DNA from 3 places in the Williamsia sp. z34 genome. Region 1 is predicted to be linked to each of the others. Evidence: riboswitches for the same ligand, from Rfam matches in the RefSeq annotation. Region 1 holds a riboswitch; each other region holds the start of a gene.
What was found. A riboswitch is a leader RNA that binds a small molecule or an ion and turns the genes downstream of it on or off. The one in region 1 is predicted to bind S-adenosylmethionine.

Region 1 (7,481 bases):
GCGAGGTCGGCTTTTGAGATCTCAAAAGTGATGTGGGGCAAGGGGCTTGTCCGGACAGGAATGATCGGTTTCTGGCTACGGATATGAATGGCGAAGTCACGCTTGTTGATTCGTGGTGTCACGGGGGTGAGTCGCAGACTATCCGCGCGGCCGCGGACCGCAAGATCAACGGAGCCAGCAGCTTTGGGCAACGATATTTTTGTTGTGAACAATGCCCCCCGTTCGGGGGGCATTGAAAAGGCTGGCTGGATGTTGTCGGACTGTGCCACTAGCTTTAGTGGGAGACAGGCAGTCAAACCCCTCGGCTGTCGAACGAAAGATCGGATCGAAAATGTTCACGATGAATCAGGCGACCGCCGAGATACTGGCCAGGCCGAGCTTGAGTGCGCGGGAGATTGAGGTCCTTCGTGCGTGGCTGCTGTGCGACTCGAAGGATGTCGCTGCCCGCACGCTGTTCATCTCCTCGGCAACCGTGAACACCCATATCGCGCGGATCCGCGACAAATACGACGCGGTCGGTCGATCGGCCACGTCGAAGACCTCGCTGCTGGCACGCGCGCTCCAGGACGGCCTCATCACGGTTGAGGAACTCTGAGTACTGCTTGAAACACCGCCAACTTCGGCCCGCTGAGGACCGACGAAGGGTCATTTACCCTTGTCGGTGCCTCACGGGGTCGAAGTTGGTAACCGTCGTGGCGTGAGAGTGGTTGGCTAGCTGTTGTTTTCGTTCTGGTAGATGTCGGGGATGCCGTCGTGGTTGTCGTCGCGCTCTTCTTCTTCCTGAATCCTGCGGTAGTGCCGATTTCGGGCACGCAACAGGATTGATGCGATCAGGGCCGCGCACAGCGATCCGGTCAGCACGCCGATCTTGACGACCTGGTCGCGCTCGGTGCCCAGGCCGAAGGCGAGGTCACCGATGAGTAGCGAGACGGTGAAACCGATGCCGGCGAGGATCGAGATGCCCAAGACGTCGATCCAGCGAACGCTGGCGTCGAGGGAGGCGCGCGTGAATGCCGATAGCAGTCGGGTGGTGCCGAAGATGCCGATCGCTTTGCCGAAGACCAGACCGAAGATGATGCCCAGGGCGATCGGGTCACTCAACGCATCGGTCAGACCGTCGAACCCGCCGATCGCGACGCCGGCGGCAAAGAACGCAAAGATCGGGATCGCGATGCCGGCCGAGATGGGCCGGATCCGGTGTTCGAAGTGCTCGGCCAGACCGATCCCGGCTTCCGGGCCGCCGGCGGCCTTGCTGCGAAGCACGGGAACGGTGAACCCGAGCAGAACACCGGCGACCGTGGCGTGGATCCCGGACTCATGGACGAACACCCAGGTCAGGGTGGCCAGCGGAATGAGCAGCCACCAAGACCGGATTCGTCGCTGCACACAGATGGCGAACAGCACCAGCGGTATCGCGGCGAGCGCGAGCGCGCCGAGATCGATGTCCTCGCTGTAGAAGACTGCGATGACGGTGATGGCGAGCAGGTCGTCGACCACGGCCAGGGTGAGCAGGAACGTCCGCAACGCCACCGGTAGATGCGTGGAGATGACCGCCAGGACGGCCACCGCAAACGCGATGTCCGTCGCGGTGGGAATGGCCCAGCCCTGCGTGGCGCCATCGCCGACGTGGGCGGTGAACGCCACGAAGATGATCGCCGGCACGATCATGCCGCCGACCGCTGCGGCAATCGGGAGGACCGCACGTTTCGGATCGCGGAGGTCGCCGGCGACGAACTCACGTTTGAGCTCGAGGCCGACCACGAAGAAGAAGATCGCGAGCAATCCGTCGGCGGCCCAGGTGGCCAGAGACAAGTCGAGGTGCACGCCCAGGGCGTCGGTGCCGACCCGGAACTCGCTCAGCTCGACGTACGCATCGGACCACGGCGAGTTCGCCCAGATCAGTGCGACCACGGTGGCCACCAGGAGGATTGCCCCACCGATGGTTTCTTTGCGGAGGATGTCGGCGATGCGCGACGCCTCCGCCCATGAGCCGCGGGCAAAGAGTGTCGAGGGGGTTTTTCGATCCTGCGCTGACAACGTTGTGTCCTGTCTAGGGGTCGGAGAAACACGACACGCGCGAACCGTCGAAACGACGGAATCTTGAGCACGCGGCCGACCAGACTTCCCGGCACACCGCCGGTAACTTTACCGTCTTGCGATCAGTGCGGGCCACGTGGCGCCGGAGAATCGGAGGCAATGGCGTGGATCGGCACATAACGCGGCAGACTGTTGCCCATGTCTGAGGAAGATCTGAAGCCGGCTGCGTCCGGCAAGGCGACCACCCAAACCCGGTCGCCGCTGTTCGGTTGGTCGCCGGCCGGGAGCAACGAGGTGGTTGCTCCGACCGAACGGCTGTCGTGGCCGCGCACGGTGGGCATCGGCCTGCAGCACGTGGTGGCCATGTTCGGTGCGACATTCCTCGTTCCGGTACTCACCGGATTCCCACCGGCGACGACGCTGCTGTTCTCCGGAATCGGCACGATCCTGTTCTTGCTGATCACCCGCAACCAATTGCCGAGCTACCTCGGTTCGAGTTTTGCGATCATCGCTCCGGTACTCGCCGCGACGGCCTCTCATGGGCACGGTTCCGCGCTGGGCGGCATCGTGATGGTGGGCGCGGTGCTGGTCGTCATCGGCGTGGTGGTGCACTTCGCGGGCACCGGCTGGATCCACGCGTTGATGCCGCCGATCGTGACCGGAACCATCGTCGCGTTGATCGGCCTGAATCTCGCGCCCACGGCCAAGTCGAACTACGAGCAGGATGCGGTCACGGCCACGCTGGTCCTGGTGCTGCTGATTGCCTCGCTGGTGCTGTTCAAGGGACTGCTCGGACGACTCGCCATTTTCACCAGCGTTGTCATCGGCTACCTGTTCGCCCTGGCCCGCGACAAGGTCGACACCGACCCCATCGGAGCCGCCGATTGGGTCGGCCTGCCCGATTTCCAGGCGCCGACGTTCCATCTGTCGGTGCTGCCGATGTTCTTGCCGGTGGTGCTGGTGCTGGTGGTCGAGAACATCGGGCACGTCAAGTCGATCAACACGATGACCGGGATCAACTACGACCACAAGATCGGTCGCGCCTTGGCTGCCGACGGTATCGCCACGGTCTTGGCCGGTAGCGGCGGCGGTTCTGCCACAACGACGTACGCCGAGAACATCGGTGTCATGGCAGCGACCAAGGTGTACTCGACGGCCGCCTACTGGGTGGCCGGCATCGCCGCGGTGCTGCTGGGTATGTCGCCGAAGGTCGGTGCGGTGATCGCATCGGTCCCGCCGGGTGTCCTCGGTGGTGTGACCACCGCGCTCTACGGTCTGGTCGGCATCCTGGGCGTGCACATCTGGGTGACGAACAAGGTGGACTTCTCCAAACCGGTCAACCAGTTCACCGCCGCCATCGCACTCGTGATCGGTATCGCCGACTTCTCGTGGACGATAGGCGATTTGAGCTTCGGTGGCATCGCACTCGGTGCGCTGGCGGCACTCCTGATCTACCACGTCATGCGCGTGGTCGGCGGCTGGCGCGGAACGGTTGTGGTGGACAAGGCGGACGTCGAGTAGACGTGCACTGACCCGACTGATCGCCCCCTCAAGCTTTTTGAGGGGGCGATCTTTTGTCTGTCACACGAGTTCCGATTTCAGACACAAGGGTGGGGCGCAAGGTTTAAAACATGGTGATTGCAACCCGAAAGCCCAGTGTCGCAAGGCAAATCAAATTCTACCCCTTGACGTCTGGTCCATCGACCGCATAGATTCCTCCTCACCATCCAGAGCGACCGAGAGACTTGGCTCGTCGACGTCGCAGCAACCCCGTCGCAGGACGTGTGGGTGCTACCGCCAAGAACGATGGAGGAACGATTATGGATCGCGCTTCGTGGAGACGTTTGCACGTCGACCTGTGCCGAGCGGGCACCGGCGTCTGTACGTAGGTCTGACCCACCTCACCCACACATTCTTGCCCTATTGGAAGGCCCTTCAGCGATGCTCGCTGCGCGCATACACCGGTGGTCACAGTGACCCAGATAGATATCCGCTCCACGCTCGACGAACCCGCGGCGGTGGACGACGCCGACCTGGTCATCGCGCGGAAGTGGCATCCATGGCGTTGGATCATCGCGATTGCCGCGCTGATCGTTGTCGCCCAGTTCTTGCACGGATTTGCGACCAACCCGGGCTGGGATTGGGGGACGTTCGCGCAGTACTTCACCGCGTCGTCGGTGATGTCTGCGTTGTGGCTGACCATCCAGTTGACGTTCTGGGGATCGCTGTTCGGATTTGCGATCGGCATCGCGCTGGCCGCGGCCAGGCTGTCGAAAAATCCGGTACTGCAGGTGATTGCCTGGTTCTACATCTGGGCGTTTCGTTCGATCCCCTTGATCGTCCAGTTGCTGTTCTGGTTCAACCTCGCGTACCTCTATCAGTCGCTGTCGGTGGGAGTTCCGTTCGGGCCGGGCTTCTTCGAGTTCAACGTCAACAATGTGATCAGTGGTTCGGCTGCGGCCATCATCGGTCTGGCGTTGCACCAGGCGGCGTATTCGGCGGAGATCATCCGGGCCGGGATCATCTCGGTGGATCAGGGTCAGCTCGAAGCCGCTGCCGCACTGGGTATTCCGAAGCGCCGCGAGTTTTTCAAGATCATTCTGCCGCAGGCGATGCGGGGAATCCTTCCGAACGCCGCGAACGAGGTCATCAGCTTGTTCAAGGGCACTTCGATCGTGTCGGTCATGGCAATTGCCGAGTTGTTCTACCAGGTGCAGGTCATCTACGGGCGCAGTGGACGGGTCGTCCCGCTGCTGATGGTTGCCACTGTCTGGTACATCGTCCTGACGTCGATCTTGTCGGTGGTGCAGTTCTACGTGGAGCGGCACTATGCCAAGGGCGCGCTGCGGACCATTCCGTTGACGCCGGTGCAGCAGATCCGAAAGCGGTTCTCCGACATCTCCTTTGCTCCACGCGGGGCGACCCGATGACCGAGGCGATAGAGAATTCGAGGTACGCGGTCGAGGTCAGGGGAGTTCACAAGTCTTTCGGCGATCTGGAGGTGCTCAAGGGTGTCGATCTGGTGGTACGCCCAGGTGAGGTCACCGCGATCATCGGTCCGTCGGGATCAGGCAAGTCGACGCTGTTGCGTGCCCTCAACCACCTGGAGAAAGTCGATCACGGCACCGTCCGTGTCGATGGTGACCTGGTGGGGTACAAACGCAAGGGAAACAAGCTTCACGAGCTGAGCAACAAGGAGATTCTGCAGCAGCGCTCGCGGATCGGTTTTGTGTTCCAGAACTTCAACCTGTTTCCGCATCTGACCGCACTGGAGAATGTGATCGAGGCGCCGATCTCGGCACAGAGACGCAAGCGGTCGGACGTCGAGCCTGAGGCAGTGGCTTTGCTCGAGCGCGTCGGCGTCGGTGAGAAGGCGCACGAATACCCACGCAGGCTCTCGGGTGGGCAGCAGCAGCGGGTTGCGATCGCTCGCGCACTTGCACTGCGGCCCAAGGTGATCCTGTTCGACGAGCCGACATCAGCGCTCGATCCCGAACTCGTCGGCGAAGTACTCGAAGTCATCCGTGGGCTCGCCCGCGACGGTGCGACGCTTGTCATCGTGACCCACGAAGTGGGTTTCGCACGCGAGATCGCCGACACGGTGGTTTTCATGGATGGCGGCGTCATCGTCGAACAGGGAACCCCGACCGAACTCATCGACTCTCCCAAGGAAGAACGCACCAAAGCCTTTCTCGCGCACGTCCTCTGAACCGTCTTCACTCAATCCGACAAACAAGGAACAACCATGTCCAGAACAAGCCGTCGACTCGCGGTCGTCGCGTCCGCATTTGCCACGCTCGCATTGCTGGTCACCGGGTGCAGCGAACCCGCTGCCGAGTCCGAAGTGGTCACGTCCGACGGACAGAGTTTCGACCTGTCGCCGGAGCAGTCCAGCCGAGTCCGCGTCGACAAGGTCGACGACATCGCGGCCAAGGTGCCCCAAGCGATCCGCGATCGGGGCACGCTGGTCGTGACCGGTGCCGGCGGTACCGCTCCACCGCTGCGGTTCTACGCCACCGATGACAGGACGATCATCGGATCGGAGGTCGACTTCACGTACCTGATCGGCGATATCCTCGGCCTCGACGTTGATCTGAAGGTTGCTGACTGGTCGCAGAACTTCGTCAAGATCGACTCCGGTGAGAACGACCTGTTCATCTCCAATGTCACCGTGACCGAAGAGCGCAAGGACAAGTACGACTTCGCCACGTACCGTTTGGACAACCTCGCCTTCGAAGCGCCCAAGGACAGTGGCTGGAAGGTCGAAGGCCGCAAGGATATTGCGGGCAAGAAGATCGGAGTCGGTTCCGGAACCAATCAGGAACAGCTGCTGGTCGACTGGAACGAACAAAATGTCGCCGAAGGTCTCGCGCCGGCAGAGATCGCGTACTACCAGAACGCATCCGATTACTACCTGGCTCTGGGTTCGGGGCGCATCGACGGATACTTCGGTCCCAACCCGTCGTCGGTCTACCACGCTGCGACCTCGGGCGACACCGAGGTGATCGGCGTGTTCTCCGGTGCGGGTGATGCACTGCAGGGCGAGATCGCGGTTCTGACCAAGAAAGACAACGGCCTCATCCAGGCCATCAACGAAGCGATCAACCACGCTATTGAAGACGGCAGCTATCAGAAGGTCATCGACCGTTGGGGCCTGCAGTCCGAGGCCGTCACCGTCTCGGAGATCAACCCGCCCGGACTTCCACGTACCGAAGGATAGGTCTCCCGATGGAGGGAAGACGAGTGAGTGCACGACCCAGTGGAGCCGGCCGAGCGGCCACCGCCACGGCTGATACTGCACACCTGCAGATCACCACGGTCCATCAGGACGATCCGCTGGCTTCCCCGCTGATCGAGGAGTTGGCTCTCGAGTACAGCTCTCGTTACGGGCGCAGCCCGGGGGAGCAGTACAGCGAACTGCGGGCTTATCCCGCAGAGGAGTTCGCGCCGCCGGGGGGTGTGCTGATCGTCGCATTGGCCGACGGTGCCCCGGTCGCCGGTGGTGCGTTCCGTCAGTACGACGCCACCACCGCCGAACTCAAGCGCATCTGGACGGCGTCGGCGTACCGGGGCCGGGGGTACGGCAAGGCAATCGTGGCAGAACTCGAGACGATCGCAACCAGCCGTGGCTATCGCCGAATCTTTTTGACAACCGGATGGAACCAGCCCGAGGCAGTGGCGTTGTATCTCGCTGCCGGTTACACGCCGCTGTACGACACCACACTGCCCTCCGACGAGGTCGGCGTGCATCCGTTCGAGAAGAATCTGGATTCGAAAGAGGTTTGTGCATGAGCGTTTTCGCCCTGGGTATCGAGCTCGATGGGGAGGGACGTCATCCGGCGGCGTGGCGACGGGCATCTCATGCACCTGACGCCTTGCTGACCGGAGAGACCGTGCGACGGAGAGTGGCTGCTGCGGAGAACGCCGGCTTCACGTTGGCGACG
Region 2 (7,481 bases), on a different contig from region 1:
CAGCGCTCACCCATTCCAAGATCTGGTGAACCAGACCGCTGCTGGAGAGCGCCGACAGCGAAAAGGTGACGATCATGGCCAGGAAGAGGCCGAGCAGGGCACCGAGGTCGGACAACTTGGTCTTCACCATGCCGGGCGTCTCGGGTTCTGAACCCCACTGCACGGTCAGCGCGTTCCGCAGATTCGCCATCCACCCGAGTCCGGCGTAGAGGGCGATCAGCAGGCCGAGGACACCGATCGTGGCCCGCGACTCGATGGCCTGGTCCATCAGGTCGGTGAGCTGCTCGCCCATGCTGCCGTCCGCCGAGTCGGCGATCTTGTCCTTCGCCTTGTCGAGCAACTCCTCGTTGTTGGCGAAGACGAAACCGGCGACGGCGAACCCGATCATCAGCAACGGGAACAGCGCGAAGACGCTGAAGTACGTCGCCCCGGCGGCAAAATAGTCGCCCTTGGAACTCTGGTACCGGTTCGCCGCCTCCATCAGGTGGTCGAACCACGGATACCGTGCGCGCTGTTTGTCGAGGAACGACGGCTTGTCGGCCGCGCCCGGCGTGGTGATCACACCCGGGGTGCGTTCGTCCTGGCCTTGATCGGATGCCCGTGGCTTGAGCTTTGCACCGGCGCGAGCCTGTGGCATGTCGTTCCCCGTTCGGTCTCAGTCGAGCGGCACTGGAGCTACAAATCCCACCTTGTCATAGACCGTTGCCAACGTTCGTGAGGCCACTTCGCGGGCCGTCTGCGCGCCCGCGGCCAGGATCTGATCGAGTTGCGCCGGATCGGACAGCAGTTCGTCGAAACGGGCCCGCAACGGGGTCACGAACTCGGTCAGTGCCTCGGCGGTGTCCACCTTGAGCTGGCCGTAACCCTGGCCGTCGTATCCGGCGACCAGGTCGTCGACCGACTTGCCGGTCAGTGCCGACTGAATCGTCAACAGGTTGCTCACGCCCGGCTTGTTCTCCCGGTCGAAGACGATCTCCCGGCCGTTGTCGGTGACCGCCGACCGGAGCTTCTTCGCCGACCGCTTGGGATCGTCGAGCAGATTGATCAACCCGGAGTCGGACTCGGCGGACTTGCTCATCTTCGCCGACGGGTTCTGCAGGTCATAGATCTTCGCGGTCTCCGCGACGATGTAGGCCTCGGGAACGATGAACGTCTTGCCGAACCGAGAGTTGAAGCGCTGGGCCAGATTCCGGGTCAGCTCCAGGTGCTGGCGCTGATCCTCGCCCACCGGTACCTGATCAACCTGGAACGTGAGGATGTCGGCGGCCATCAGGATCGGGTAGGTGAACAGCCCGACACTGGCGTGATCGGTGCCCTGTTTCGCCGACTTGTCCTTGAACTGCGTCATCCGGCCGGCCTCGCCGAAACCGGTGAGACACGAGAGCACCCAGGTCAATTGGGCGATCTGCGGCACATGTGACTGCAGGTAGATGGTCGAGCGGGCCGGGTCGACGCCGAGCGCCAGCAGTTGGGCGACGCTGCGTCGCGAGCGATCCCGCAACGCCTTGGGGTCGTGCGCGGTGGTGATCGCGTGCATGTCGGGGATGAAGTAGAACGCCTGCTCGAACTCGTCCTGCAACCTCACCCACTGCTGGACCGCGCCCAGATAGTTCCCGAGATGAAAGGAATCACTGGTGGGCTGGATACCCGACAGCACTCGCTTGCGCCGGGCGGGCTTGGTTTCGCTTGCCGATTGCATCACCACCGAATTCTCTCATCCGGCCGCCACCGCATTTCACACACACCGCGCTTGGACGTTTGGCCCGCTCGCCCCTCAGGCGTACTCCACGGTGACCGGAGCATGGTCTGACCACCGCAGATCGTAGGCACCGGCGCGGTCGACCCAGGACTTGGTCGCCGCGGCGGCCATCGTCTTGTTGGCGAGCTGATAGTCGATGCGCCAGCCCGAATCGTTGTCGAATGCCTTGCCGCGCCAACTCCACCACGAGTACGGCCCGGCGACCTCGCCGGCGAGATCGCGGGCCACGTCAGTCCACCCGGAGTCCAGGATCCCGGCCACCCAGGCGCGTTCCTCCGGCAGGAAGCCGGGGTTCTTCACATTGCCCTTGGCGTTTTTCAGATCCAGGGCGGTGGGCGCGATGTTCCAGTCGCCACCGACCACGACACCCCGGCGCTTGCGGCCGAGTGCGCCCAGGTGCGCTCCGAACTCGTCGAGAAAGCGGAACTTCGCCTCGCGCTTCGGGCCGTCGCTCGCACCCTTGGGCAGATACAGACTGGCCACCGTCAGGGTTCCGAAATCGGCTTCGATGTAGCGCCCGGTGGCGTCGAACTCATCGCTGCCGAAACCTTTGCGCACCTTGTCCGGTGCGGTGCGGGACAGGATCGCCACACCCGAATGACCCTTGACCGACGACTCGCTGAGACTCAGGAACCAACCGTCGTCGAGGGCCGGGGCGAGTGCTTCGGCGACCTGCTCCTCGGTGGCCCGGGTCTCCTGGAGCAAGACGTGGTCCGAGGTGGTCTCACGCAGCCAAGGGATCAGCCCCAGATTGCGCTCCGAACGGTGCTTCACCGCGGCGCGGATGCCGTTTACGTTGATCGTCGTCACGATTGTGGTCACGTCGGGCGAGCCTACGTGCGGCCTGTGACAGCGGGTCTGCGGGCGTACAACATCGCCAGCCCGAGGACAACGAGTCCGGCGACCGCCAGCCCGGCGCCGAGCAGCGACGGTGCGCGGTATCCGTATCCGGCCGCGATCACCAGTCCACCCATCCACGCCCCACCCGCGTTCGCGATGTTCAGCGCCGAGTGGTTCAGGGCCGCGGCCAGTGTCTGGGCGTCCTCGGCGACATCCATCAACCGGATCTGCAGCGCCGGGGTCAGCGCGATCCCGGTCAATCCGATGAAGAAGGTCAGGATCAGCGCGGCCCAGGCACTGCTCGCCAGCACGGCGAAAGCGGTGAGCGCGATCACGATGGAGACCAGACTGATGAGGATCGCCCTCACCACACCGCGATCGGCCAGGACACCGCCGAGGATGTTGCCGGCGACCATGCCCAGACCGAACAACATCAGGGCAAACGGGACCAGCGACTCGGAGACGCCCGAGACGGTGGTCAGCGTGGTGCTGATGAAGGTGTAGAAGGCGAACATCCCACCGAATCCGACGATGCCGATGAGGAGCGCAAACCACACCTGCGGGCGTCTCAACGCACCGAGTTCGGTCATCGGATTGGTGATCTTCATGTCCGAGAGTGCGGGCAGGAACTTGAACAGGGCCACAATCGTCAACAACCCGATGACGGCCACCACCACAAAGGCGGCCCGCCAACCGACGGCACCACCGAGCCAGGTCGCCGCGGGCACCCCGACGACGTTGGCGACGCTCAGACCGATCATCACCTGACCCACCGCTTTCGCCCTGGACTCGGGGCCCGCCAGATGTGCGGCGACCAACGCCGCGACCCCGAAGTAGGCGCCGTGTGGCAGTCCGGCGACAAAGCGGGCGACGATCAGCATGCCGTAGTTCTGGGCGAGGACGGTGGCGACATTGCCAACGGTGAACGCGACCATCAGCGCGATCAGCAGGGTGCGTCGCGGCATTCGCGCGGTCAGTGCAGCGATGGTCGGGGCACCCACCACGACGCCGAGCGCGTAGGCGGAGATCACATGTGCGGCTGTCGGTTCGGTGGTGCCCAGCGAATCGGCGATGTGGGGCAGCAGCCCCATCGCGACGAATTCGGTGGTCCCGATACCGAATGCGCCGAGTGACAGGGCCAGGATGGCGCTGCGTCTACCGCCCCGCACCGCCCCCGAGGATTCGGGGGCGACGGTGCTGACAGCAGACATGGGTGAACCTCTCGAAGTCGATCGGGGCGACGGCGACACTGCCGGGGCAATTCATTGCCGGGGCAACTACGGTGTCAACCCCGTCGGGGTCACGGCTCATTCCGGGATCGGACGTGAACTGACCCACAGATCGACGTGTCCGCGCGGTGGCGGGAGACCCGGATTACGGGGTGACGGCGAGGTCGGCCGGCACGTCGATGGGCGTTGTCTCGGTCGCGGCAGGCGTTTCGACTGCAGCCGGAGCCGGAGTCTCCGGTTCCTGATCGTCCGCCGAACCGGTACGGCCGGGATCGGCGGGCAGGTCGGAATCGGCAGTGTCGGGGAGCTGATTCCACCCCGGCGTAGTGGTGAACCCGTCGACCACCGGCGCCGCCGGCCCCTCCGACGCCCGATGTCGACCGGGCTCGGCAACGACTGCGGCCGACTCGGGCGGGTGATCGGCCGATGGCGAGTGATCAACGGGCGCCACGGCGAGGACCTTCTGAGAATCGTCGACGACGGCGGGGTGAGCGGCCGGGTCCGCCGGCTCGGTCCTGGCCTGAACCACCGCACCGAACACCGCAGTGGCCACGGTGCGCACCGTCGGCGCCGCGATGAACCCCAGATCCGGGTCACGCCGGTCGAGGACCGCATCGATCACCGCCACCCAGTCCCGGACGAAGTTCACCGGATACCCGACGACGCTGACCGCGCTCCCGAAGATCGCGGACCAGGCCGCCGGGTCCCCCGACAGCGCGTCCCGGATCGCGTACAGGTCGGTGAGATACGCACCGTGCCCGAGCTGCGGCAGAGCCGGCAGCAAGCCCATGATCGCGCGCGAGATCGGCTGGATGACAGCTGGTTCGAGACGCGGGAAATCGAGGATCACCGGGCGCAGCAGGTTGGGTAGTCCGACCTGCGCCAGCACGGTGGTCAGTGACGGATCGGCACCGACGAGGATCACCGTGGCCCCGTCGGAGCCCTCGACGACGGTCACCCCATCGGTGCCGGCGGACGCCCCCGGGCCCGCCGACATGATGTCGCCATAGCTGAAGTGCTTGACCCAGAAACCCAGCAACGCGTCCAGCGCCCCGATCGGATCTCGCCGAGGGTCGGGCACGTCGCAGACCGCATCACCGTCGATACAGACCGAGTAGACCGTCACATCGCCGAAATCGCCGTCGCGCGAACCGTCGAGCATCGCGCCCGGATATGCATTGATGAGATTGACCTCGGCCCCGGCGCCGGCGCTCGTTCCGCGTCGCCGCGGGTCGGCATAGAGCTCGCCCGACACCCCGTCGGCACTGACACCATCCGCCTTGCCCGCCGCGATGTCGGCCAGTACGTCGCCGGCCACTCGAGCGCCCTGCGAATAGCCGGTGATGACGGCCGGCTTGCCCGGGCAACTGGCCTGATAGGTCGCCACATCATCGGTGAGCACGGCTTGTCCGACCTCGATGTTGGCGTCGTAGCTCTGGGCACCGAGCGGCCAGAATGTCGCCGGATAGTCGACCCGTTTGACGACATAACCCTGGGCGATGTACCGGGTCTCCACTCCCCGTGTGTGCAGGAAGTCCGGATCGCCGGTTCCGGCCACCACGAACACGGCGCCGTTGCCACAGTCCGCCGGGGCTTCGGTGGCGAGCGCCGGGGCACTACCGAGGAAGGTCAGTACCGGCAGCGCGGCTGCCGCGGCCCCCGACGCAAGCGCCGTCACCCGGCGACCGGAACGGGTCGGGACTGCCCGACGACGTCTTGAACCATCATTCACAGCAGCCCCAGGTGTCTCGAATCGCACACGGCCTCGGGTGATTTGAGGCAACTTCACTGAAGTTACGACAACCTTTGCCGAAGGCCAATCGCATGAACGTAGTACAGCACGGCGCAGCCGACGGCGAGCCGCAGAATCGCCGTGCGCTGAACGCTTTTTTGCGCAGGATCCGCGTGTTATATCCTTTTGGCCAGGTCCTGAGTGTCAGCAATGAGCCCCGGCTAGCTGACCGGCAACCCTCCAACCGCGGTGGGGTGCTCCGGGTGACGACCAGGTTGCGGTTCGCCGCGGCAAGCGCGGGGTCCGGAAGGTCGGACCCTCTAATTGGATGTCCACCGACCATGAAAGAGAAGTCCTACATGTCTGACACCGACGTCAATCCGGCTGACAACTGGAGTTTTGAAACCAAGCAGGTCCATGTCGGCCAGAGCCCGGACTCGGCGACTTCTGCCCGTGCGCTGCCGATTTACCAGACAACGTCGTATACGTTCCGCGATACCGAGCACGCCGCGAACCTGTTCGGCCTCGCCGAGCCGGGCAACATCTACACCCGCATCATGAACCCCACGCAGGACGCGGTCGAACAGCGCATCGCCGCCCTCGAAGGTGGCGTGGCGGCTCTTCTCGTCGCCTCGGGTCAGGCAGCCGAGACCTACGCGATCCTGAACATCGTCGAAAACGGCGGTCATGTGGTGTCGAGTCCCCGTCTCTACGGCGGCACGTACAACCTGTTCCACTACACACTTCCCAAGCTCGGGATCCAGGTCAGCTTCGTCGACGACCCGGAAGACCTCGACAGCTGGCGCGCGGCCATCCAGCCCAACACCCGCGCCCTGTTCGGTGAGACCATCTCGAACCCGAACAACGAGATCCTCGACCTCCCGGGCATCTCCGCCGTCGCCCACGAGGCGGGTCTGCCACTGATCGTCGACAACACCGTCGCGACTCCGTACCTGATCAACCCGCTCGAACACGGCGCCGACATCGTGGTGCATTCGGCCACGAAATACCTTGGCGGACATGGCACCGCGATCGGCGGCGTGATCGTAGACGGTGGCACCTTCGACTGGCGCGGCCAGCGTGACGGCGTCGATCTGTTCCCCGGCTTCACCACCCCGGACCCGAGCTACCACGGCGCGATCTTCGCGGACCTCGGCGCTCCGGCCTACGCACTCAAGGCGCGCGTGCAGTGGCTGCGCGACACCGGTGCTGCGATCTCCCCGTTCAACGCCTTCCTCATCGCCCAGGGCCTGGAGACCCTGAGCCTGCGGATCGAGCGCCACGTGTCGAACGCCCAGGCCGTGGCCAAGTACCTCGAGGAGCACCCGCAGGTGGAGTCGGTGGCCTACGCCGGCCTCGAATCCTCCCGTTGGTACAAGCGGGGCCAGGAATTGGCTCCGCGCGGCCAGGGCGCGATCATCGGCTTCGAGATCGTCGGCGGCGTCGACGCAGGCAAGAAGTTCGTCGACGCACTGGTGCTGCACAGCCATGTCGCCAACATCGGTGACGTGCGCTCGCTGGTCATCCATCCGGCATCGACCACCCACTCGCAGCTGATCGCCGAGGAGCAGCTGGCCGCCGGCGTCACCCCCGGACTGGTCCGGTTGGCCGTCGGCATCGAGAACGTCGTCGACATCATCGCCGACCTCGACGCAGGCTTCGCTGCGGCCAAGTGAGGTGAGTATCGACCCGCACACGCCACCACGAACTCATCCGGACTGGGAATCCCTGCCCGATGGGCAGCTGACCAGTGTGCCGGTCGGCCCGATTTCGTTGGACAACGGTGGACAGATCGAGAATGTGACCCTGGCGTTTCAGCGCTGGGGCACACTCTCGCCCACCCGCGACAACGTTGTTCTGGCACTGCATGCCCTGACCGGCGACTCTCATGCAACAGGTCCCGCCGGTCCCGATCAGCCCA
Region 3 (7,481 bases), on a different contig from region 1:
CCAGGACGAGTTCAGGGCCGAATACCAAAAAGCGCGGGACGCCGACGGCAAGATCGAGGTCGAGAACATCTCGGAGACCGTCGTCAACGGCGACCGGGCAACGGCGAATGTGCACTGGTTCCGGGAAGAGAAGAGCGAAACCACGATCACACCTATTGTTCTGGTCAAAGAGGCCGGTAACTGGAAGGTGTGCTCATGAGCTACGCAGGTGATCTGACCCCGCAAGAAGCCTGGAACCTCCTGCGCGAGGATCCGACCTCGGTGCTCGTGGACTGTCGGACCCAGGCCGAGTGGAGCTACGTGGGCGTGCCGGACCTGACCGATGTCTCCAAGAGGGCGATCTTCATCGAATGGGTCAGCTTTCCCGACGGTGCCCGCAACGCCGATTTCGTGACGCAGCTGCGCCAGGCCGGTATTGCGGACGATCAGCAGGTCGTGTTCCTCTGCCGGTCCGGACAGCGTTCGATCGGTGCAGCCGAGGCCGCGACCGCCGACGGCGTGGCCAAGGCGTACAACATTCTCGACGGTTTCGAGGGTGCGACCGATCAGGACGGACATCGCGGTGCGGTCGGGTGGAAGGCAACCGGCCTCCCGTGGCGGCAGTCGTGATTCCGGCCGCCGGCTACCAGACAATGCATTGCGCACGATGGAGGACGAGTTGAACGCCAATCTGCCCGAGGGACTTTCGCCCGAGACCCTCGCTGTGCGCGGAGGCCTCATGCGGTCCGGCTTCGAGGAGACCTCCGAGGCCATGTACCTGACCTCGGGCTATGTCTACTCGTCCGCGGCCGCGGCCGAGCGGGCTTTCACCGGCGAGGACGAGCGCTTCGTGTACTCCCGTTACGGCAACCCGACCGTGGCGATGTTCCAGGAGCGACTCCGTCAGCTCGAGGGCGCCGAGGCGTGTTTCGCCACCGCCAGCGGCATGGCCGCGGTGTTCGTGGCACTCGGTGCGCTGCTCAAGGCCGGTGACCGGCTGGTCGCCGCACGCAGCCTGTTCGGTTCGTGCTTTGTCGTCTGCAACGAGATCCTGCCCCGCTGGGGCGTCGAAACCGTCTTTGTCGACGGCGAAGACCTCGAGCAGTGGGAACAGGCGCTCTCCGAGCCGACCGACGCGGTGTTCTTCGAGACCCCGTCCAACCCGATGCAGACCCTGGTCGACGTCGAGCGGGTCTGCGAGCTCGCCCACGCCGCCGGTGCACAGGTCGTGCTGGACAACGTTTTTGCGACCCCGCTCCTGCAGAGTGGCCTGGAACTCGGCGCCGACGTCATCGTGTATTCGGGTACCAAACACATCGACGGTCAGGGCCGTGTGATGGGTGGTGCCGTACTCGGGTCCAAGGAATACATCGACGGTCCGGTGCAGACCCTGATGCGGCACACCGGTCCGGCGCTGAGCCCGTTCAACGCCTGGACGTTACTCAAGGGACTCGAGACAATGCGGCTGCGGGTGGATCACTCGACCGCCGCGGCGCTGCGCATCGCCGAGTTCCTCGAAGCCGATTCGCGGGTTGCGCGGGTGCGATATCCGTTCCTGCAATCACATCCGCAGCATGATTTGGCGAAGAAGCAGATGTCGGGCGGTGGCACCGTGGTGACCTTCGAACTCGCCGACACCGGTTCGGTATCCGGGAAGGCGCGGGCGTTCGAACTGCTCGACGGTCTGCAGATCGTGGACATCTCGAACAACCTCGGGGACTCGAAGTCGCTGATCACGCATCCGGCGACCACCACCCACCGCGCGATGGGACCCGAGGGTCGGGCTGCGATCGGGTTGTCCGATTCGCTGGTTCGGCTGTCGGTCGGTCTTGAGGGTGTGGACGATCTGCTGAAGGATCTCGACCAGGCTCTGTAACGCAGAATTGGGCGACGCCGCCTGCGGCCGTCACCGGGGATCGGAGGGTGGGCATTTTTCACTCGCTGGCCGACTGGGTCATCTCGATCATCCAGTCGACGCCGCCGTGGGCGGTGTATCTCTTGGTGTTCGTCGTCATCTACGGAGAAGCGGCGGCTCTGCTCGGTCTGGTCCTGCCCGGTGAGACGGTCCTGCTCGCCGGTGGGGTCGCGGCCGCCCTCGGCGAGACCAACATCGTCTGGCTGATCGTCGGTGCCTGCGTTGCCGCGGTGCTCGGCGATTGGACCGGCTATTCCATCGGCCGCAGATCCGGAGGCCGCATCACCGAAACCCGCTTCGGCGGATGGGTCGGACGAGAACGCTGGCAGAAGGCCGAGGAACTCATCCGCCATGGTGGGGTGGCCACGGTGATCGGAGCCCGCTGGATCGGCTACGTGCGCACCGTGACCCCGTTTGTGGCGGGGATGAGCAAGATGCCGACGCGTCAGTATGTGCTGGCAAACGTCGCCGGTGGTGTCGTCTGGGTGACCGTGGTGTGCATCATCGGCTACGCGGTCGGTGAAACCGTCGGGGCGACGGTGATGTTCTACCTGGCTTTCGGTGCCGGGGCGCTCATGCTTCTCTATTTCGCCGCTCGCTGGTGGCAGCATCGGCGCAGGTCACAAAAGGCCGCGGCCAGCGCGGAATAACATTCACGCCGCGTTAAAGAGGTTCGATATTTGACAGGGAAATCAACGGCGCTGCAATGTGGTCATCGGTGACGAGTGTCAGCGACAAGCCCCGGCTTGCTGGCCGGCAACCCTCCATTCGCGGCGGGGTGCTCCGGGTGACAACCTGGCCGCTGTCTGTTCGGACGGTGGCAAGCGCGGACTCCGGCCGAGTCCGGATCTGAAGGGACTGTGGGTGACGAACTCCTCCACGAACGATTTGAAGGACGAGATCGCCCGGTTTGTGAAGGCCCGCCCGACCGATCGGGTCCTGTTCGCCTCCGAACTCGCCGAAGCCGTTGCGCTGGTCGCCGGTGTCGCGCCCGGCGGCGTCGTCACACTTGATCTGACCGCCGCCCTCACGAACCCCACCCCCGATGGTGACCACCGGGTGGTGCCGGCGCAGATCGATCTGGTGACCACCCTGGCCGCGGTGGACAGCGAGCTCGGACGCCGTCGCGCCGCACTCCTGATCGTTCCGGCCGTCGCCGAGGCCACCGGCGAAGTGGTGCCGCTGCCCGCGCTGGCGGCGATCGCACACCGACGCGGCGCGCGACTGCTGGTCGATGGCAGTGAGCTCGTGTCCCGGCGGGCGGTGAACCTGACCAGCCACGGGATCGACTACCTCGTGTTGTCCGGCCGGTCCGTCGCCGGTCCGGCGGTGGTTGTGGGCCGCGGCGACTGGCTCGCCGACTGTGCCGACGCCGATATCGACACCGTCGCCGGCAACGTCGGCACTGACCGGTCCCCGGCCCGGGCGCTGGCCGACCTCGGTTACGAGAGCGCCGGTCTCCACGAGCAGGCACTGTCCGAGTGGCTCGACGCCGAAGCCGCCCGGCATCCCGGGATCCGCCGACTGCAGCTGTGGCCCGATGCCGGTGACCGCGTGGGAATCGCCTCACTGACCGTGGCCGGACACCCTGAGCCCGCCGTCATCCGATGGGACGCCCACACCGGCATCGATGAGCTTGCCCGGCAACTGAACTCACTCGTGGACAGCACTCTTGAGCAGGAGAAATCATGACCGAAGCAGATCGCGTCACCACCGTACGCACCCGCCCCGAACTGCTGGTCGCCATCGAGGGCGACAACCACCAGCTCGCCTGGAGCAGGCCTGGCCCGTCCGAGGCCCGGGATTCGGCGGTCCGCCGGATCCGCCAGCCGGAATTGCGGGGCGGCATCAAGGAGCGAGCCGCACTGCGTGCCGGCTGGCAGGAACTGGGCGAGGATCCCGCGGACCTGGTGGTGGCGTTGGAGATCGACGTGGTGATCGCCGAGGACGCGGCCACCGCGCGGGCAGAGCTTCTGCGGCTGGGGGAGTCGAGGTTCGGCGACACCGTCCGCTATGTCGGCACCGCCAACGGATTGCTGACGCTGATCGTCGACATCTATACCGCCGAGGTCGCCGATGCGGTCATCCTGCGGCCTCTCGACCTGGGGCGGACGGGTGATCGGCCCGGTTCGGCCCAGCTCATCGCCGACCGCGTGCTGCCCGGACTGCTCGAACGGGCCACCGCGGCCTGACGCCCCACACCACGCCTGATCGCAGGCGTGATGCGGACCGATCCGCCGATCAGCTCTCGCCGTTTTCCCAGCGATCGATGATCCGTGCGCGAGCGTCGTCGGTCAGCGAGCCGTACAACCGCAGTCGTGCCATGCCGCCGTCCGGGAAGATGTCGAGGCGGGCCTCGGTCATCGGCCGGTCTGCCTCGATCAGGAACCGGTGTCGGGTGTCGGGTTGCAGGGCGGATCGGCCCAGAACCTCGAACCACTCACCGTTTTCGCCGTCGCGGCCACGAATCATCGCCGAGCCCGGTGCATTTCCCAAGAAGTAGCTGGTGTCGAGTTCGGCCAGGCCGATCGTCGACTCACCGGCCAATTTGACCTGGACCCAGTCGTTTCCGTCGTCGCGCCGCCGTGAGGTCTCCCAGCCTTCTCCCATCGTGCGGGCCCGGCCGGGCATCAGGAGGTTGTTCGGGGAACCGTAGAACATGTTGGAGCAGGCGGTGATCATGCCGCCGTTCTCGAGGGCGGCGAGGTCGAAGTGTCCGTAGGACAAGAACTTCGGGTCGGGGACGCCACGGCCGTGCACCCGGAATCGGGCCACGCCACCGTCCGGATGGATTGTGAGCCGCACATGGGTGAACCGCTCCTTGGAGTCCACCCGGAACGGATTCTGTGTATCGCCGTTGACCTCGACGCGATCGACGATCGTCTGCCACTTGGTGTTCTCGAGCAGCTCCGAAATGGTCGGAATGCCTTCGACCGCAGCAGCTTCCACTGAAATGTAAGGGGGGTAGTTGCCGACGAACCAGGATGTGTCGACCACGACGCCGTAGATGATGCCGGGGACACCGAGTCGCACGATGGCCTGGTCCACACCCGCTTCGCGCCGGCGCCGGGTTTCCCAGCCGTCATAGACCTGACCCTTGTGCCCGAAGGTCGCCGGTTGATATTCGGCGGCAGAGGTCTTGATGAGATTCTCGGCCTCGGCGAAGAGGGCGTCGTTGGTCCAGAGGACCGCGCCGCCGAGAGCGCGTAGAGCCAGATCTGGCATCGAGGTGAAGTGGGGGCGCGAGTTCGGCGGGGATGGAGTCACGACTCATCAGGCTAGTGGCACCGCCCAGCGGGTGCGACTTGTCGCGTCGGCGACGCCGGGTTCTTGCGAAAGCTCCGTGACGCGGGCCATACTTTCTGCCAACAACTAGTTGCAAGTCGAAACTCGTTGAACCATGAGAAGGACCATGTCGAAGGAGACAGCGTCGCGCGACGCTCAGATTGCGGATCTCATGGAGGTCCTCGCGAGGCACCTGCGGGTGCGTGACCGGTTGTCGGCGACGCGGTGGCGAACCGCGGACGATGCTGTCGAGTCAGCGGCCTATCACTGCCTTTTTCGGCTGAATCGGGCGCCGGCACGCTCGGGTGAGTTGGCCGAGGCGCTGTTCAGCGACCCGTCGACCATCAGCAGGCACGTCGCTCAACTGGTCAAGCTGGGCTATGTCCGGCGTGAGGCCGATCCGCGCGACGGCCGGGCCACGATCCTCGTGGTCACCGAGTCCGGTGCGCAGCGGGTCGCCGATTTCCGCAACCGCCGGGCCGAAGAACTCGAGACGATGCTGGCCGATTGGGATGACGGTGACGTGGAGACCTTGACCGAGTTGCTCGGCCGCTACGTCAGCTCCGCAGAACGCAGCCTCATCGAGGCCAACGAGACACCCGCGGACCGCGCCCGGTCCTGACCCCCCCCACCGAGAAGGGCCCGACATCGCTGCTGCGAGGCGGGCCCTTGTTCGTGTTCGGGGTCGATCAGCCGCGAGAGGGCTCGTTCGCCTCGTCCGGGTGCTTGGCCAGACGATCGATCGCCTCTTGTGCGACCTTCTCGGCGTCGGCCTTACCGGTCCATCCGCCGGCCTGGACGTCTTTGCCGGGCTCGAGGTCCTTGTAGTGCTCGAAGAAGTGCGCGATCGCCTGGAGCTCGAAGTCGTCGACGTCGCCGATGTCCTGGACGTGGTCCCAGCGGACATCTCCGGCGGGCACTGCCAGCAGCTTGTCGTCGCCACCGGCCTCATCGGTCATGCGGAACATGCCGACGATGCGGGCGCGGACGATCACGCCGGGGTAGACGGACTCGGGGAGCAACACCATGGCGTCCAACGGATCGCCGTCTTCGCCGAGGGTGTTGTCGATGTATCCGTAGTCGGCGGGATAACCCATCGACGTGTACAGGTACCGGTCGAGATAGATCTTTCCCGACTCGTGGTCCACTTCGTACTTGTTGCGTTGTCCCTTGGGGATCTCAATCGTGACGTCGAAGTCCACGTTGTACTCCTCGTAAGTTCTGCCTACCCAAAGTGTTCTCCGGTAGCCGGTCAGCAAATCGACTCAACGATACTGTGGAGACCTGTGCCCGCCGCGCGCGGCAAGAACTTCGACCGGAGGTAATTCGTGCCAGGCAGTTCGCCCCGCCGCAAGGGACTCCTGTGGACGCTACTTCCGGTGATCGTGCTGATCATCGTTGCGGCGATCGTGCTCGTCATCGCGCTGCGGGTGGACGAGGACCACAACAGTCTGCCCGCGGGTGCCTCCGCGCAACCTTCACCGGTGACGCTGAGTCCACAGATCAGTCCCGTGGCCCCCGACGCACCGTTGCCCACCGCGTCCGGAATCGCCACCGCGCTGACGGAGGCGCTGGCGAACCCGGGCCTGGGCGAGTTGTCGGGCGAGGTCTCCGATGCGATCACCGGACAGACGCTCTGGTCGCAGACCCCGAACCGTCCCATGGTTCCGGCATCGACGATCAAGATCCTCACCGCCGCGGCCGCTCTGCTGGCGTTGCCGCATGATCAGCGGATCTCCACCACGGTGGTCGCCGGACCCGACGGACAGGTGATCCTGGTGGGCGCGGGCGATCCGACACTGTCCGTGCAACCGGACGGGCAGGAGACGTTCTTCACCGACGCCCCGCGGATCGCCTCGCTCGCCGACCAGATCGAGAAGGCCGGCATCGATGTCACCTCGGTGGCGGTCGACACCGGTGCCTTCTCCGGCCCGACGATGGCGTCGAGCTGGGACCCGGTGGACATCGCCGACGGCAACATCACCCCGATCGAATCGCTCATCGCCGATTCCGGACGAATCGATCCGCTGGAGATCGACTCGCCGCGGACACCGACCCCGGCTCTGGCCGCGGGGTCGGCTCTGGCCGCAGCGCTCGGTGTGGACACCCCGGTCGTCCAGGCGACCGCCCCGGCCGCCGGCAGCGTGGTCGCCACCGTGACGTCGGCGCCGCTGGTCACCCGGCTGGGCGACATGATGCGCGCCAGCGACAACGTACTCGCCGAAACCATGTCCATCGAGATCTCCAAGGCCATCGGCGGTCGGCCGACGTTGGCCGGCGGGATCGAAGCCGTTCGAAAGGT

Region 2: linked by a shared signal. The riboswitch ahead of AC51GT_RS21645 (bifunctional o-acetylhomoserine/o-acetylserine sulfhydrylase) and the one ahead of AC51GT_RS17985 (amino acid ABC transporter permease) in region 1 are both predicted to bind S-adenosylmethionine.
Region 3: linked by a shared signal. The riboswitch ahead of AC51GT_RS15295 (aminotransferase class V-fold PLP-dependent enzyme) and the one ahead of AC51GT_RS17985 (amino acid ABC transporter permease) in region 1 are both predicted to bind S-adenosylmethionine.

What each region holds. Positions count from the first base shown of each region.
Region 1 is NZ_JCANWW010000007.1:59,107-66,587, forward strand. It holds gene AC51GT_RS17970 (LuxR C-terminal-related transcriptional regulator) at 341-595, shown strand; gene nhaA (Na+/H+ antiporter NhaA) at 712-2,037, opposite strand; gene AC51GT_RS17980 (uracil-xanthine permease family protein) at 2,236-3,558, shown strand; SAM riboswitch class I at 3,758-3,850, shown strand; gene AC51GT_RS17985 (amino acid ABC transporter permease) at 4,002-4,967, shown strand; gene AC51GT_RS17990 (amino acid ABC transporter ATP-binding protein) at 4,964-5,746, shown strand; gene AC51GT_RS17995 (ABC transporter substrate-binding protein) at 5,783-6,757, shown strand; gene AC51GT_RS18000 (GNAT family N-acetyltransferase) at 6,781-7,329, shown strand; gene AC51GT_RS18005 (LLM class flavin-dependent oxidoreductase) at 7,326-7,481, shown strand, end outside.
Region 2 is NZ_JCANWW010000010.1:82,571-90,051, reverse strand. It holds gene yhjD (inner membrane protein YhjD) at 1-637, opposite strand, end outside; gene trpS (tryptophan--tRNA ligase) at 656-1,699, opposite strand; gene AC51GT_RS21660 (exodeoxyribonuclease III) at 1,775-2,581, opposite strand; gene AC51GT_RS21655 (MFS transporter) at 2,593-3,810, opposite strand; gene AC51GT_RS21650 (PE-PPE domain-containing protein) at 3,974-5,506, opposite strand; SAM riboswitch class IV at 5,754-5,863, shown strand; gene AC51GT_RS21645 (bifunctional o-acetylhomoserine/o-acetylserine sulfhydrylase) at 5,920-7,236, shown strand; gene metX (homoserine O-acetyltransferase MetX) at 7,238-7,481, shown strand, end outside.
Region 3 is NZ_JCANWW010000005.1:392,207-399,687, forward strand. It holds gene AC51GT_RS15275 (Rv0361 family membrane protein) at 1-199, shown strand, start outside; gene AC51GT_RS15280 (rhodanese-like domain-containing protein) at 196-609, shown strand; gene AC51GT_RS15285 (O-succinylhomoserine sulfhydrylase) at 647-1,855, shown strand; gene AC51GT_RS15290 (DedA family protein) at 1,903-2,544, shown strand; SAM riboswitch class IV at 2,612-2,727, shown strand; gene AC51GT_RS15295 (aminotransferase class V-fold PLP-dependent enzyme) at 2,759-3,586, shown strand; gene AC51GT_RS15300 (hypothetical protein) at 3,583-4,086, shown strand; gene alc (allantoicase) at 4,136-5,161, opposite strand; gene AC51GT_RS15310 (MarR family winged helix-turn-helix transcriptional regulator) at 5,307-5,801, shown strand; gene AC51GT_RS15315 (inorganic diphosphatase) at 5,869-6,381, opposite strand; gene dacB (D-alanyl-D-alanine carboxypeptidase/D-alanyl-D-alanine endopeptidase) at 6,508-7,481, shown strand, end outside.